2 regions of the Nonomuraea sp. NPDC050691 genome follow, and region 1 is predicted to be linked to the other one. Evidence: predicted binding sites of a transcription regulator. Region 1 holds the regulator's gene; the other holds the start of a gene.
What was found. Region 1 encodes HrcA, which represses chaperone genes, less so after heat shock. Its sites were predicted from a motif close to TTGGCACTCTCNNNNNGAGAGTGCCAA; they were not measured.
Positions count from the first base shown of each region.

Region 2: a site for HrcA is predicted at 4,609-4,635, ahead of groES (co-chaperone GroES). Genes of this name have one in related genera too.

Region 1 covers NZ_JBFAIA010000138.1:13,125-20,840, forward strand. The annotation lists gene ybeY (rRNA maturation RNase YbeY) at 1-138, opposite strand, end outside; gene AB0H81_RS33390 (PhoH family protein) at 135-1,175, opposite strand; gene AB0H81_RS33395 (histidine triad nucleotide-binding protein) at 1,281-1,625, opposite strand; gene AB0H81_RS33400 (SigE family RNA polymerase sigma factor) at 1,967-2,446, shown strand; gene AB0H81_RS33405 (hypothetical protein) at 2,443-3,099, shown strand; gene AB0H81_RS33410 (16S rRNA (uracil(1498)-N(3))-methyltransferase) at 3,175-3,900, opposite strand; gene dnaJ (molecular chaperone DnaJ) at 3,929-5,068, opposite strand; gene hrcA (heat-inducible transcriptional repressor HrcA) at 5,080-6,093, opposite strand; gene AB0H81_RS33425 (hypothetical protein) at 6,246-7,337, shown strand; gene AB0H81_RS33430 (DUF3097 domain-containing protein) at 7,478-7,716, shown strand, end outside.
Region 2 covers NZ_JBFAIA010000013.1:54,015-61,730, forward strand. The annotation lists gene tsaD (tRNA (adenosine(37)-N6)-threonylcarbamoyltransferase complex transferase subunit TsaD) at 1-992, shown strand, start outside; gene AB0H81_RS08345 (hypothetical protein) at 1,194-3,071, opposite strand; gene AB0H81_RS08350 (methyltransferase domain-containing protein) at 3,265-4,479, opposite strand; gene groES (co-chaperone GroES) at 4,722-5,036, shown strand; gene groL (chaperonin GroEL) at 5,108-6,727, shown strand; gene AB0H81_RS08365 (sigma-70 family RNA polymerase sigma factor) at 7,244-7,716, shown strand, end outside.

The sequences.
Region 1 (7,716 bases):
GGCGTTCTCGTCGACCACCATGATGGACATCTCGGCGAGCGGGTTGACGCCCATCTCGCCGAGCACGTGGGCGGCCAGGCGGACGATGTTCTCCTCGTCGACCGCGACGCCCGACTCGTTGTTGATCTCGATGCTCATCGCCGCTTGCCCCTGTGCTGGATCGGCTTGGCGGACCCCGTCGCGTCCTGGAGCGCGTCGTAGCGTCCGTAGGCGTCCACGATCTCGCTGACCAGCTTGTGACGGACCACGTCGGCGCTGGTCAGACGGGAGAAGTGGATGTCGTCGATGCCGTCGAGGATCTCCTGCACGACGCGCAGCCCGCTGGTGGTGCCCGACGGCAGGTCGACCTGGGTCACGTCGCCGGTCACCACGATCTTGGAGTTGAAGCCGAGCCTGGTCAGGAACATCTTCATCTGCTCGGCCGAGGAGTTCTGGGCCTCGTCGAGGATGATGAAGGCGTCGTTGAGGGTGCGGCCCCGCATGTACGCCAGCGGCGCGACCTCGATCGTGCCCGCCGCCATCAGCTTGGGGATGGAGTCGGGGTCGACCATGTCGTGCAGCGCGTCGTACAGCGGCCGGAGGTAGGGGTCGATCTTCTCGTACAGCGTGCCCGGCAAAAAGCCGAGCCGCTCGCCCGCCTCGACGGCGGGGCGGGTGAGGATGATCCGGTTGATCCGCTTCTCCTGGAGCGCCCGCACGGCCTTGGCCATGGCGAGATAGGTCTTGCCGGTGCCGGCCGGGCCGATCCCGAACACGATCGTGTGGTTGTCGATCGCGTCGACGTAGCGCTTCTGGTTGACGGTCTTGGGCCGGATCGTCCGGCCGCGCGAGGAGAGGATGTCGAGGGAGAGCACCTCGGCCGGCCGGTCGGAGGTCATGCGGAGCATGGCGATGCTCCGCTCGACCGCGTCGGGCGTGAGCTCGCCGCCGCTCCTGAGCACTTCGACGAGCTCTTCGAACAGCCGCACCACGGCCCCGCTCTCGTCGGGGCCGCCGGTGACGGTGATCTCGTTTCCTCGGACGTGGATGTCGGCCCGGAAGGCGCTCTCGATGACACGCAGCAGCTCGTCACGGGAGCCCAGGAGGCTGACCATCGGGTATTCGTCCGGAATCAGCACCTTGGCCTGTGTGCGCGTCGGAGGTGCGGTCCGGCGGGTTTCATGTAGTTCGGACATGGGCAGGCCAGCGGCCTGATGCCTCCCGGTCTGTTCGTGTGTGCTTCTTCGCCCATGGTAGCCGGGCCCACGCGAACCGTTCTCGTCAATATCGGCCGGCCGCCGTCAGCCGGGGGGCCAGGTCAGGCCACGGCCCCCGAGCAGGTGCGCGTGGACGTGGAAGACCGTCTGGCCCGCGCCGGGCCCGGTGTTGAAGACCACGCGGTAGCCGGTGTCGGCCACGCCCTCCTGGACGGCCACGGCGTGGGCGGCCTTGAGGACGTCGTCGGCCAGCCCGTCGTCGGCCGCGGCCAGCGCCGCCGCGTCGGCGTGGTGCTCCTTGGGGATGACCAGCACGTGGGTCGGGGCCTGCGGGTTGATGTCGCGGAACGCGAGCGCCCGGTCGGTCTCCAGGACGACCTCGGCCGGGATCTCCTTGGCGACGATCTTGCAGAAGAGGCAGTCGGTCACCCGCCCAGCCTACCGAGACGGAACGCCCCCGCACGGCGATCACCGCGCCGTGCCGCCGGCGCCTCACCTGGAACGTTCCCAACTCCCCGAGCCCGTTGCGAATCGGTGACCGCAGGCGCCGTGCAAGGGAAGATCCTCGCGGTTAGGGTGGGTGTGCGAGACTGCAAGCACAACAGGACATATCGGGGTCGGGCACGGCCACCTGGCGAGGACACGACTGGGTAATGCCGCCTAAGGAACGTAAACCCTCTCGGAAGGCCGCGCGTCCTCATGAGGTGACCACCGAGACCCTTCTGGCCGACAGGTCGTTAGGGGCGGTGCCGGTCGGGTGGGACGCCGACATGGCCGTGACCGCGCTGTACAGCGCGCACTTTCGGTCATTGGTGCGTCTCGCTGTGTTGCTGGTACGCGACATGGCGACCGCCGAGGAGGTCGTGCAGGACGCGTTCGTCGCCATCCACGGCGCCTGGCGCAGACTGCGCGACCCCGACAAGGCACTCGCCTACCTGCGTCAATCCGTCGTCAACCGTTCCCGATCCGTGCTGCGTCATCGCGCGGTCGTCGAGAAGTATGCTCCCAAGGGTCTGCCCGACGCCCCGAGCGCCGAGAACGGCGCGATCGGCGAGCTCGAACGCTCGGCCGTGATCGAGGCGCTGCGGGCCCTGCCGGCACGTCAGAGAGAGGCGCTCGTCCTTCGCTACTACGGTGACCTGTCCGAGGCTGAGATAGCCCACGCCATGGGCATCAGCAAGGGAGCGGTCAAGAGCCACACCGCACGTGGCATGGCCGCTTTGCGTTCCGTCCTGGAGAAGATGTCATGACCCAGCCCCCCGACGAGTACGGCGACGTACTACGCCGAGTGCTGCGCGCGGAGGCGGACACGGCCGTGCCCTCGCCGGACGGACTGGAGATCATCCGGGCCCGCATCGAGCGGCGCGGCGTCCGCAACCTGTTCTGGTGGCGCGCGGGCGCCGCCGCGGCCAGCGCCGTGCTGGTGGCGGGCACGATCGTCATGGTGATCCCGGAGCTGCGCCACCAGGTGCTGCGCGAGACCGTGCAGGACGTGCGCAGCACCTCCACGCCGCCCGACGGCTCCTCCACCACCCGGGCCGTGTCGCCCGAGCCGCCGCAGCGGAGCGAGCCGCGCGAGGTCGTGGTGGTGCCCGACCCGACGACCCGGCCGCCCCGGCACATCCCCGAGACCGCGCGCTCCACCAGCAAGCCGACGCGCAGGACACCCTCCCCCACCCCGTGCCCCTCGACGGCGGACGAGCAGGCCGCGCGAGGCGACGACTGCCCCGGCGTGACGCCGTCCCCGACGCCCACCCCGTCCGCCACGGTGACGGACACGACGACGCCGACGACCGTGGCGTGCCCCGCCGAGGACTGCCCGACCGACGAGCCGCCGCAGCCGACGCAGCCCACCCAGGTCGTCACCACGATCACGGACACGAGCCCGCTCTCCCCGCAGTAGACGCGCCGGACGTCAGCACGCGTCAGGCGTCTCGCAGGGTTTCAGGAGCGACCAGCCTCGGGCCGGCTCCGGGCGTCACCAGCGGCCGGTGCGGGCCATGAGGACCGAGGCCGCCGCGACCCCGGCCGTCGAGGTGCGCAGCACCGTCGGCCCGAGCAGCACCGGCACGGCGCCGGCCGCCCTGAACCGGGCCACCTCCTCCTCCGCGACCCCGCCCTCCGGGCCCACGACCATGACGACGTCGCCGTCGGCCGGGACCTCCAGGCGCGACAGCGGCTCGGCGGCGTCCTCGTGGAGCACCAGGGCCAGGGCCGCGTCGCGCAGCAGCTTCTCCACCTGGGCCGTGGAAGCCGGCTCGGTCACCTCGGGCAGGTGGAAGCGGCGGGCCTGCTTGCCCGCCTCGCGAGCCGTGGAGCGCCAGCGGGCCAGCGCCTTGGCCGCCCGGTCGCCCTTCCACTGCGTGATGCTGCGCGAGGCCGCCCACGGGACGATCACGTCGACGCCCGCCTCGGTCATCATCTCGACGGCGAGCTCGCCCCGGTCGCCCTTCGGCAGGCCCTGCACGGCCACGATCCGGGGCCGGGGGGCCGGCACGTCGTACCGTCCGACCACGTCGAGCCGCAGGGAGTCCTTCAGCGCCTCGCGCACCACGCACTCGGCGACCGCGCCGGCGCCGTCGGTCAGGTCCACCCGCTCACCGGCGCGCAGCCGACGCACGGCCGCGGCGTGGCGCCCCTCGGGGCCGTCGAGCACCAGCTCGGACCCGCCCAGGGCGTCGGACAGGAAGACGGGAACGCTCACGTCCGCCCGTCTCTCCCGCGCGGCGCCCTCATCTCCCGTTGAACGCGTCGCGCAGCCGTGAGAAAAAACCCTGCTGGCCCGGCGCGAACTTGCCCGGAGGCCGCTCCTCGCCGCGCAGCTTGGCCAGCTCGCGCAGCAGCTCCTCCTGCGCCGGGTCGAGCCGCAACGGCGTCTCGACGTTGACGTGGATCAGCAGGTCGCCCCGGCCGCTCTCGTTGAGCCGCTGCACGCCCCGGCCGTACATCGTGATGACCTGCCCCGACTGGGTGCCCGGCCGCACGTCGATCTCCTCGGCGCCGTCGAGCGTCTCCACGGTGAGCACGGTGCCGAGCGCCGCGGCCGTCATCGGGATCTGCACCGTGCAGTGCAGGTCGTCGCCGCGCCGCTCGAAGATCTCGTGCGGGCGCTCGACGATCTCCAGGAACAGGTCGCCGGGCGGGCCGCCGCCGGGGCCGACCTCGCCCTCGCCGGCGAGCTGGATGTGGGTGCCGTCCTCGACTCCCGCCGGGATGCGCACCTTGATCGTACGGCGGGTGCGCACGCGGCCGTCGCCGGAGCACTCCTGGCAGGGGTGGCGGATGATCGACCCGAAGCCGCCGCACTGGGGACACGGCCGGGAGGTCATGACCTGGCCCAGGAACGACCGGGTGACCTGGGAGATCTCGCCGCGGCCGTTGCACATGTCGCAGGTGTCGGGGTGGGTGCCGGGCGCGGCGCCGGCGCCCTGGCAGACCTCACACAGCACGGCCGTGTCGACGACCAGCTCACGGGTGGTGCCGAACGCGGTCTCGCGCAGGTCGAGCTCGACGCGGATGGTCGCGTTGCGGCCCCTGCGGGCGCGCGAGCGGGGACCGCGGGAGCCGCCGGCCGAGCCGAAGAACGCGTCCATGATGTCGCTGAACGGGAAGCCCGCGCCGAAACCGCCGGCCCCCGCGCCCGCCGCGGCGCCACCGAACGGGTCGGCGCCGAGGTCGTACATCTGGCGCTTGTTCGCGTCGGACAGCACCTCGTAGGCCTGCGTGATCTCCTTGAACCGCTCCTGGGTCTCAGGGTCGGGGTTCACGTCAGGGTGGAGCTCCCGGGCCAGCCTGCGGTAGGCCTTCTTGATCTCGTCCTGACTGGCGTCACGGCGCACCCCGAGGGTGGCGTAGTAGTCGCTGTTTGCCACTTATCGACCTCTTATGATGCAGCCAGGATCTGGCTGACGTAGCGTGCCACCGCGCGTACGGCGCCCATCGTCACGGGGTAGTCCATCCTCGTGGGACCCAGCACGCCGAGGCGTGCCAGTTGGTTGTCGCCAGAACCGTATCCGGTCGCGACGATGGACGTGCCGTGGAGATAGGGGTTTTCCGAGCCGATGCGCACGGTGAGCGCGGACGGGGTGTCGCCGGACGTCTCGCCGAGCAGCCGCATGAGCACGACCTGCTCCTCCAGGGCCTCCAGCACGGCGCGCAGGCCGGTGGTGAAGTCGGCGCCGGCGAGATTGGCCGCCCCGGCGAAGACGATCTTCTCGTCGTGGCGTTCGACGAGGGTCTCGAGCAGCACCGACAGGATCGTGGCCACGGCCGGCCGGTCCTCGGCGGGCAGCCGCTCGGGAAGGTCGGCGACCAGCTCGGGCACGGCGCTCAGGCCGCAGCCGTCGAGTGAGGCGTTGAGCACGGCCCGCAGGTGCGCGATGCGGGTGTCCTCCACGACCTCGGGCAGCTCGACGACCCGCTGCTCGACGCGGCCGGTGTTGGTGATGAGGACCAGCATGACCCGCCGCTCGGTCAGCGGCACGATCTCGACGTGCCGGACCGTCGAGCGGGTCAGCGTCGGGTACTGCACGACCGCCACCTGCCGGGTGAGCTGCGCGAGCAGCCGGACGGTGCGGGTGACCACGTCGTCGAGGTCGACCGCCCCGGCCAGGAACGTCTCGATCGCCCGCCGCTCCGCCGCGGACAGCGGCTTGACCTGGGACAACCGGTCGACGAACAGCCGGTAGCCCTTGTCGGTCGGCACGCGGCCCGCGCTGGTGTGCGGCTGGGTGATGTAGCCCTCCTCCTCCAGCGCGGCCATGTCGTTGCGGACCGTGGCGGGGGAGACCTTGAGATTGTGGCGCTCCGCCAGCGCCTTGGAGCCCACCGGTTCGTTGGTGGACACGTAGTCTTCGACAATGGCGCGGAGCACCGCCAGCTTACGATCGTCGAGCACGTGCTCACCTCCTGCCTCTGCCTCGCGGGAACGACCGTCTAGCACTCTGTGTTCCCGAGTGCCAAGTGTACGGCTCTCACCCACAAGGTGCGATAACACCTGACCATCCTGCTGCTGGCGCGGGCCCGGCCTTAGGGATCACACTGGCCGACATGACCGACGATTCCCCGTCCCAGCCGCCAGGGTCCGAGCCGCCCGGCCCGGCGCCCGGATCCGGCCCGTACCCCGGTCAGCCCGCTCCTCCCCCGCACGGCCCGCCGCAGGGCGGTCAGGCTCCGCCGCCGTACGGGCGGCAGCCGTACCAGACGGGCCCCCACGGCACGCCGCAGCAGGCCCCGTACCCGCCTCCGCCCCACGGCGGGCCGTCGGGTGAGCAGCGAGCCTACCCGCCGCCGCCCTACGGGCCGGGACCTTCGACGGGTGCGCACGCCCCCTACCCGCAGGCGCCTCCCCCGCAGGGCCCCTACGGGGCGCCTTCAGGCGAGCAGGGACCGTACGGCCCGCCCCCGGGCCCGGTCTCGGGTCCGCAGGGCCCTTACGGTCCTCCGTCCGGCGCTCAGGGGCCGTACTACGGACCGCCGTCGGGTCCGCAGGGGCCGTACCCCGGACCGGGTGGGCAGGCACCGTACGCGGGGCAGCCCTTCGGCGCGGCCGGCCCGTACGGCGGCGGCCCCCTGTCCACGCCGTGGGTCAGCCCCAAGCTGCTGCGGCCCCCGCTGTGGTGGGTGTGGGCGGCGTGGGGAGTGGCGCTGGTGTGCGTGGTGGCCGGGGTGGCGCTGTTCGCCAACGGCGTGACGGGCACGGTGAGCAGCGCGCTGCCGACGAAGACGTTCGCAGCGGGCGAGATCGTCTCCGTGACCGTGGACCCCGCCGACGACCCGGTCGTGTACCTGGCCAGCGCCACGCCCGTCGAATACACCTGCTCGGTCACCGGCGGCGACGGCAAGGGGCTGCTGGCCAAGATGCCCGGCACCATGACGGTCACCCAGGGCTCGACCCGGTGGCAGGCCATCCTCGCCCTGAACGTGTCCAAGGAGGGCGGCTACGTGCTCAAGTGCGGCACGCTGCAGTCCGTGGGCGCGCGCTTCGCGGTGGGCCCGTCCGTGGACACCGGCGGGCTCGCGGGGGGCGTGGCGGCGCTGGTGCTGCTGCCCGGTCTCGGCATCCTGCTGGCGATCGTCGTCACGGTCGTCGTCCTGGTACGGCGCGGCGGCCACCGCAAGCGCCTCGCCGCGGGCGGATGAGCCTCGCACGACCACGCGGGCAAGCGGGTGGATGAGCCTCGCACGACGACGCGGGCGGATGGATGAGCCTTGTGCGACGACTCGGGGCGGGTGGATCGCAAGGCCGTCGCGGCGGGCGGGTGATTTGCTACGGTCCCCGTGTGTACGACGGTGATGTTCTCGCGGGAAACTGGCGGCGGCCGGGCAAGGGCACGATCCCGAAGGTGCCCGCCGAACTCGACCTCGTCGTGGAGGACGCCGAGAGCGGCTTCTGCGGCGCGGTCGTGGGCTGCGACAAGGAGGCCGTCACGCTGGAGGACCGCTTCGGCAAGCGGCGGCTGTTCCCGCTGGCGCCCGCCGCGTTCCTGCTGGAGGGCAAGATCGTGACGCTGGTGCGGCC
Region 2 (7,716 bases), on a different contig from region 1:
GCGACGAGACCGGCGTCGGCATCGTCAGAGGCCACACGCTGCTGGCCAACACCATCGCGTCCAGCATGGACGAGCACGCCCGCTTCGGCGGCGTGGTGCCCGAGGTGGCCTCGCGGGCCCACCTGGAGGCGATGACGCCGACCGTGGAGGCCGCGCTGGCGCAGGCCGGTCTGAAGTTCTCCGACATCGACGCGATCGCCGTGACGGCCGGGCCCGGCCTGGCCGGGGCGCTGCTGGTGGGCGTCGCCGCGGCCAAGGCCTACGCGCTCGGCCTCGGCGTGCCGCTCTACGGCGTCAACCACCTGGCCGCCCACGTCGCCGTCGACCAGCTCGAACACGGCCCGCTGCCCAAGCCGTGCATCGCCATGCTCGTTTCGGGCGGCCACTCGTCGCTGCTGCTGGTGCCCGACGTGGCCCAGGACGTGATCTCGCTCGGCTCGACCGTGGACGACGCGGCGGGCGAGGCGTTCGACAAGGTGGCGCGGGTGCTCGGGCTGCCGTTCCCCGGCGGCCCGCACATCGACCGGGCGGCGACCTCGGGCTCCGGCACGGCCGTCGCGTTCCCGCGCGGCAAGATCGACGACGGCACGCTCGACTTCTCGTTCTCAGGCCTCAAGACCGCCGTGGCCCGCTGGGTCGAGGCGCGCGAGTCGGCCGGCGAGTCCATCCACGTGCCCGACGTGGCGGCGTCCTTCCAGGAGGCCGTGGTGGACGTGCTGACCCGCAAGGCGCTCCAGGCGTGCCGTAAGTACGACGTGCGCGACCTGCTCATCGGCGGGGGCGTGGCGGCCAACTCGCGGCTGCGCGCGCTGGCCCAGGAGCGGTGCGACGCGGCGGGGGTGCGGCTGCGCGTGCCACGTCCCGGCCTGTGCACCGACAACGGCGCCATGGTCGCCGCCCTCGGCTCCGACCTGGTGGCCGCCGGCATCACTCCGTCGACTCTGGAGATCCCGGCCGACTCGTCGATGCCGATCACCACGGTCCACGTCTGAGAGGCGAGGCGCGCGGGCCCGGATCGCTTCTCGGGCCGGTCGCCTTTCGCGTGTCCGGCGAGGGTCAGGGGGGTGGCCAGGTGGACGGCCAAGAGCGCGCGTCGTCACGGCGAGCACCCCGTGAGCCCTCACGACCGGCCATGACAGAGGCCGGCCGACGTCGGCGCGTGCGCGTGACGTCGGCTGTGCCGTACCAAGGGGTCAATCCTTCGGCCGCGTGGGGCGGAGGAGCGCCTCGGCGAGCGCGAGCATGGTCTCCTCGAGGGAGCCGAGGCGCTTGGTGAGGTCCGTCGCGGTGCGCGTCAGCTCGTCGCGGTCGGGCCGTGCCTGGACCAGCTCCGTGAGCGCGCCCGCGGTGGCCGCGAGACGCTCGGCCTCCTCGGCGGCCCGGGCGGCGATCGCCTCCTCGATCCGCTCGCCGATCCCGAGCGTCACCGGGAGCTGGCTCACCCGCTGGTTGACCGCCTCCAGGTGGTCGTCCACCGTCTCCAGTTGCTCGCCCGCCTGCTCGGCGCGGGTGGCGAGGTCGGTCAGGTGCCGCTCCACGCCGTCGAAGCGGGCCTGCATGCCGCTCTGGATGCTGGTGCCCACCTGGTCGAACCTCGCCGCCAGCCCGGTGTCGACGGCGTCGAGGCGGCCGGCGAGCCCGTCCATCGTGTCGAAGCGGGCCGACAGGTTGGCGTCGACCGTCGCGAAGTGCGCCGCCATGGCGCTGTCGCTGCGGTCGAGGCGGCTCGTGACCCCGTCGAACCCGGCGGCCAGCTTCGTGTCGACGGTCGTGAAGCGGCCCGTCACCGTGCTGTCGACGGCGTCGAAGCGGGTCGTCAGGTGCTCCTCGACCTCGCTCAGCCGCTCGTCCAGCGACTCCAGGCCGTTGTCGAGGTGGTTGAAGCGGGCCTCGTTGCGGGTCGCGGCCTCGCCGAGGTGCTGGCCGACGCCGGCCACCCGCTCGTCGAGCGTGGTCAGGCGGCCGTCGAGCGTGGTGAAGCGGCCGTCCACCCGGCCGTCCAGGGCGCCGAGCTGACCGTCCATCGAGACGATCCGCTTGTCCACGCCTCCCAGCCGGGAGTCGACCCCGGCCAGGCGGCCGTCGACCCCCTCCATGCGCGCGTCGAGCTCGTCGAGCCGCACGCCGACCTGCTGCTGGGTCTCCTCCAGCCGGACCGCGACCTGCTGCTGCGTCTCCTCCAGGCTCGCGGCCAGCTCCTGCCGCGACTCCTCCAGTCGCGCCGCCAGCCGCTGCTCGGCGGTCGTGAGCCGGTCGGTCACGGCGCTCACCTGGCCCGTGAGGACGTCCACGTGCGCGGTCAGCCGCTCGGCGACGGCGTCCACGTGCGCGTTGACCTGCTCGCCGACCGCGGCGGCCCGGGCGCCGACCTGGTCGGCGGCGGCGGTCAGCCGGTCGTCCAGGCCGCTCGACAGCCCCGCGGACAGCCCGTTCGACAGGTCGGCCACCAGGCTCTCGACGCGGTCCGTGCGCGCCGTCAGCTCGGCGAGTGACCTGTCGAGCCGGGTGAAGCGGCTCGCCGCGGCCTCCATGCTGGAGCCCAGCTGGGCCATGACGGCCGAGAACTCGCCCAGCCGCTTGGCGATGCCCTCGCCGCCGTCCAGGACCGCCTGCAGCCGTTTCAGCGTCTCCTCGACACCGCCGCCGATGGTGGTCAGGTCGTCCCAGATGTTCGGCAGCTCGACCACGGGAGCGACGCGCTGGTGGACCGACTCCACCCGGGCGTCCACGGAGCCCACCTGCGAGCCGACGGCGTCCACGTGGTCGCGCACCGCCTCGACGTGCTGGGCGAGGCCCTCGGCCCACATGGGCGGCTTGGCCGCCATGTCGTCAAGGCGCCCGCTCACCGTCTCCAGCGTGCCGCTCAACCCCCCGAGCTCCCGCTCGCGCACCTCGCGCAGCAGCCACTCCATGCCCTCGAGCCGCTGGCGGATCTCGTCGAGGACGGCCCCCTGCGTGCGCTGCTCGTACACGTGGTCCTGCGCGGCGCGCGCCAGCAGCTCGCGCATCCTCTCCGGGACCTTGCTGTGGCCGCCTGTCTGCAGGAGGGCGGTGTGGTTGGAATGATCCACCGAAAGCTCCTTCACTCGCCGACGGTTCATCGCGCAGCGGTGGATAGGTCCGGTTTGCAGATGGAAGAAGGAGAACGCGGTAAACCGCAACAGGGGGGAGAACTCCCGCCCGCCCACCTTAGCCTCTCGATCAAGCCGCGTCAGTGGTGCGGGAAAATATCGTGGTTGCCGGGGGAACGCCCCGATTTGCCATTTACGCAGGTGAGCCCGGGCGGCAGATCAGGGCGGAGGGCTTGTCCATGATCCGGGTCAGAATGACCACGGCGGATTCGGTGCCCGAAAGTCGGAGATCGCTCCGAAGGCGTTCGATATCGACAGCCGAGGCCCGCTTTTTAATAGTGACATTTCCTATTTTCCGGTCGCGGAGCGCGGCGCGCAGACGCTTGAGCGAGAACGGCAGCGCCTCCTCCACCTCGTACCGGGCCGCCCAGGGGGTGTCGACCGGATCGTCGCCGGTGATGTAGGCGATCATGGGGTCGGGCAGGCGGCCGCCGACCAGCTCGGCCACCTCGCCGACGAGGTGGGCGCGGATCGCGGCGCCGTCGGGCTCGTAGACGTGGCGGCCCAGCGGCCCGGTGGGGGCGACGGCGCCGGCGTCGCGCAGGACGTGCCCGCCCGGCAGCAGCGTGGCCAGCCGGACGAGTCCGGTCTTCCGCGCGGCGCGCGGCGGCGCCCACAGGGACGCCTCCTTGACCTCGCCCTTGTACGAGACCCACTCGGCCTCGGCGCCCTCCGGGATGAACTCGTACGGGATGCCCGGGGCGACCTTGACACAGGCCCGCGGGGCGCGGGCGAGCAGGTCGAGCACGACCGGCCACGGCGGGGAGTAGGCCATGGGGTCGAACGTGCGGCCCCTGGAGGTGCGCCGGGCCGGGTCGGCGAACAGGACGTCGTAGTCCTCGGGCGACACCGACGCGGCGTCGGCCACGCGTACCGTGACCCGCTCGGCCACCCCGAGCGCCTCGGCGTTGGCCCTGGCCACGGCCACGGTCAGCGGGTCGGTGTCGACGGCGTCCACGAGGCAGCCGGCCCGGGCCAGCGCCAGCAGGTCGCCGCCGGAGCCGCAGCACACGTCCGCCACCCGGGGTCCGTCGCCCGCCCCGGCGTGGTGAGAGCTTCGCCACAGGCTCAGCAGCCGGGTGGCGCGGTGGGCGGCGACCTCGGCGCGGGTGGCCTGCTCCAGGCCGTGCGGCGTGAAGTACATCAGCTCGGCGTCCGCACCGAACTTGGCGCGCGCCCGTTCCCGCAGCCGTGCCTGCGTGAGCGCCGCCGAGGAGAGCGCGGCGTCGTAGGTGCGGCGCAGGCTCGTCGCGGCCGCCACGGGGTCGGCGTCCCGGTGCTCGACCGCCTCCGCGAGCGCGCGCTGCCCGCGCGGGGTGAGCAACTCGGTGAAGGCGTCCAGGTCCACGCCGTACGACGTTAGCGCCCCGCCCGGCGGGCCCGTTCCGGGCCCCCGCCGGGACCTGGGAGGACGAGGTATCGCTCTCAGCAAACGTGTTCGTGTTGACTGTCAAGCCCCTCTTGCATATGTTTCCTGTTGGCACTCTCCCCTTGAGAGTGCCAACGTGCGACGAGGCAGGTCTGGCACCCGCGACGGCAGGCCCCGCTGGTCGCCTCTTCTAGATCATTCAAATCTGAAGGGGAGGTCCGATCGTGACGACCGCCACCAAGGTTCCCGTTAAGCCGCTCGGCGACCGCATCGTGGTGCAGCCGCTTGAGGCTGAGCAGACCACCGCTTCCGGCCTGGTAATCCCGGACACCGCCAAGGAGAAGCCGCAGGAGGGCAAGGTCCTCGCGGTGGGCCCGGGCAACTGGGACGAGGACGGCGAGAAGCGGATCCCGCTCGACGTCAGTGAGGGCGACGTCGTCCTCTACAGCAAGTACGGCGGCACCGAGGTCAAGTACGGCGGCGAGGAGTACCTCGTGCTCTCCGCCCGCGACGTTCTCGCGATCATCGAGAAGTAAGCCGGTGGTGTCGGGCCCCGGGCGCCGTCGGCGGCCGGGGCCTTCGACACTAGGAGAGGACTCTCAGCAATATGGCGAAGATCCTGGAGTTCAACGAGGACGCCCGCCGCGCTCTTGAGCGTGGCGTGAACGCCCTCGCGGACGCCGTCAAGGTCACCCTCGGCCCGCGTGGCCGCAACGTCGTCATCGACAAGAAGTTCGGTGCTCCGACGATCACGAACGACGGTGTCACCATCGCTCGTGAGATCGAGCTGGAGGAGCGCTACGAGAACCTCGGCGCCCAGCTCGCCAAGGAAGTGGCCACCAAGACCAACGACATCGCGGGCGACGGCACCACCACCGCGACGGTCCTGGCCCAGGCCATGGTCCGCGAGGGCCTGCGCAACGTGGCGGCCGGCGCCTCGCCGCTGTCGCTCAAGCGCGGCATCGACAAGGCGGCCAAGGAGATCAGCGACAAGCTGCTCGCCAGCGCCCGCCCGGTCGAGGACAAGAAGGAGATCGCCAACGTCGCGACGATCTCCGCCCAGGACGCCAAGATCGGCGAGCTGATCGCCGAGGCGTTCGACAAGGTCGGCAAGGACGGCGTCCTCACGGTCGAAGAGTCCAACGCCATGGGCATGGAGCTCGAGTTCACCGAGGGCCTCCAGTTCGACAAGGGCTACCTGTCGGCCTACATGGTCACCGACCCCGAGCGCATGGAGTCCGTCCTCGAGGACGCCTACATCCTGCTCACGCAGGGCAAGATCTCCTCGATCGCCGACTTCCTGCCGCTGCTCGAGAAGATCGCCCAGACCAAGAAGCCGCTGCTCGTGGTCGCCGAGGACGTCGAGGGCGAGGCCCTGGCCGTCCTGGTCACCAACAAGATCCGTGGCACGTTCACCTCCGTCGCCGTCAAGGCGCCGGGCTTCGGCGACCGCCGCAAGGCGATGCTGCAGGACATGGCCATCCTCACCGGCGGCCAGGTCGTCAGCGAGGAGGTCGGCCTCAAGCTGGAGAACGTCGGTCTCGAGGTGCTCGGCCAGGCGCGCCGCGTCGTCGTCACCAAGGACGCCACGACCATCGTGGACGGCGCCGGTGACCAGCAGGCCATCGAGGACCGCGTCAAGGAGATCAAGCTCGCCATCGAGCAGTCCGACTCCGACTGGGACCGCGAGAAGCTGCAGGAGCGCCTCGCCAAGCTCGCGGGCGGCGTCTGCGTGCTGCGCGTCGGCGCGGCCACCGAGGTGGAGCTCAAGGAGAAGAAGCACCGTCTCGAGGACGCCATCTCCGCGACGCGCGCCGCGATCGAGGAGGGCATCGTCTCCGGCGGTGGCTCGGCCCTGATCCACGTCTCCAAGGAGCTCGGCGACCTCGGTCTGTCGGGCGACGAGGCCACCGGCGTCGGCGTCGTCCGCCGCGCGCTGGTCGAGCCGGCCCGCTGGATCGCCGAGAACGCCGGTCTCGAGGGCTACGTGGTCACCCACAAGGTCTCCGAGCTGGAGGTCGGCCACGGCCTCAACGCCGCGACCGGCGAGTACGGCGACCTGATCGCGCAGGGCGTCATCGACCCGGTCAAGGTCACCCGCTCGGCCGTCCAGAACGCCGCTTCGATCGCGGGCATGCTGCTCACGACCGAGGCGCTCGTCGTGGACAAGCCCGAGGAGGAGGCTGCGGCCGCCGGCCAGGGCCACGGCCACGGTCACGGCCACTGAGCACCTGACGGCTCACGAACGGCCCGTCCCCGCTTGCGGGGGCGGGCCGTTCGCGTGCCCGGACCTGTGCGGGCGAGGGCGCGCCACGGCTTCTGGCGTGATCCTGCACGTATCTGGATGAAGTGTTCGGATAGGGGCGAGCTGATGGGATGTGACGTGGTACCAATGGATACAACGCCGCATACAATCTGAGATATGAAATAGTGACTTATCCGGGTAAACCAGAAGTGGTGGCAAAGCGTCGTCTTGCCCGATCGTGTTGACTTCGGGTTGACCCGTGGTGAGGTGGGTTGACGCGAGGCGTTCTCCGTGCGCTGTCCCCGCGTTCTCCGCGCGTTGTCCCTCGGCCTGAGCTGCGTCGCTGGCGAATACCGCGCATTTCGTGTTATGGGGTGAAATATTCCTCCACTACTAAAGCCTTTCTGTCGTCATTCGATTACGGGCAGTCGCCGTCTCTTCAATGTGACCAATCCGTAGCCGTTCGCGATGACGACAGGCCCGATCAGGGCGGGCATCATGCCTATCGTGAGCGAGGGAAGCGTCGCCGACGCCAAAATTGGGGTAAGGCTCGCGTCGAGACTTCCGGCACGGACGGATGACTCCGACCTTAGGGAACTGACCAGCCTCGCCGTACAGGGAGATCGCGGTGCGATCGAATCCCTGCTCGGCGAGTTGCGTCCGATGGTGGTGCGCTATTGTCGCGCCAGGTTGGGCAGGGTTTCAGGGCAATATCACATTGCCGATGACGTGGCCCAGGAGGTGTGCATCGCGGTGTTGTCCGCGCTTCCGCGCTACCGCGACATGGGCCGTCCGTTCGCCTCTTTCGTGTTCGGCATCGCCTCGCACAAGGTGGCCGACGCGTTGCGCAGCTCCGTGCGCTCGGCCGTGCCGACGCAGGACCTGCCCGACGGGCCCGACGACGGACCGGGGCCCGAGGAGACCGTGGTCCGCTACATCGAGGTCGAGCACGCCCGCAGGCTGCTCGCCCG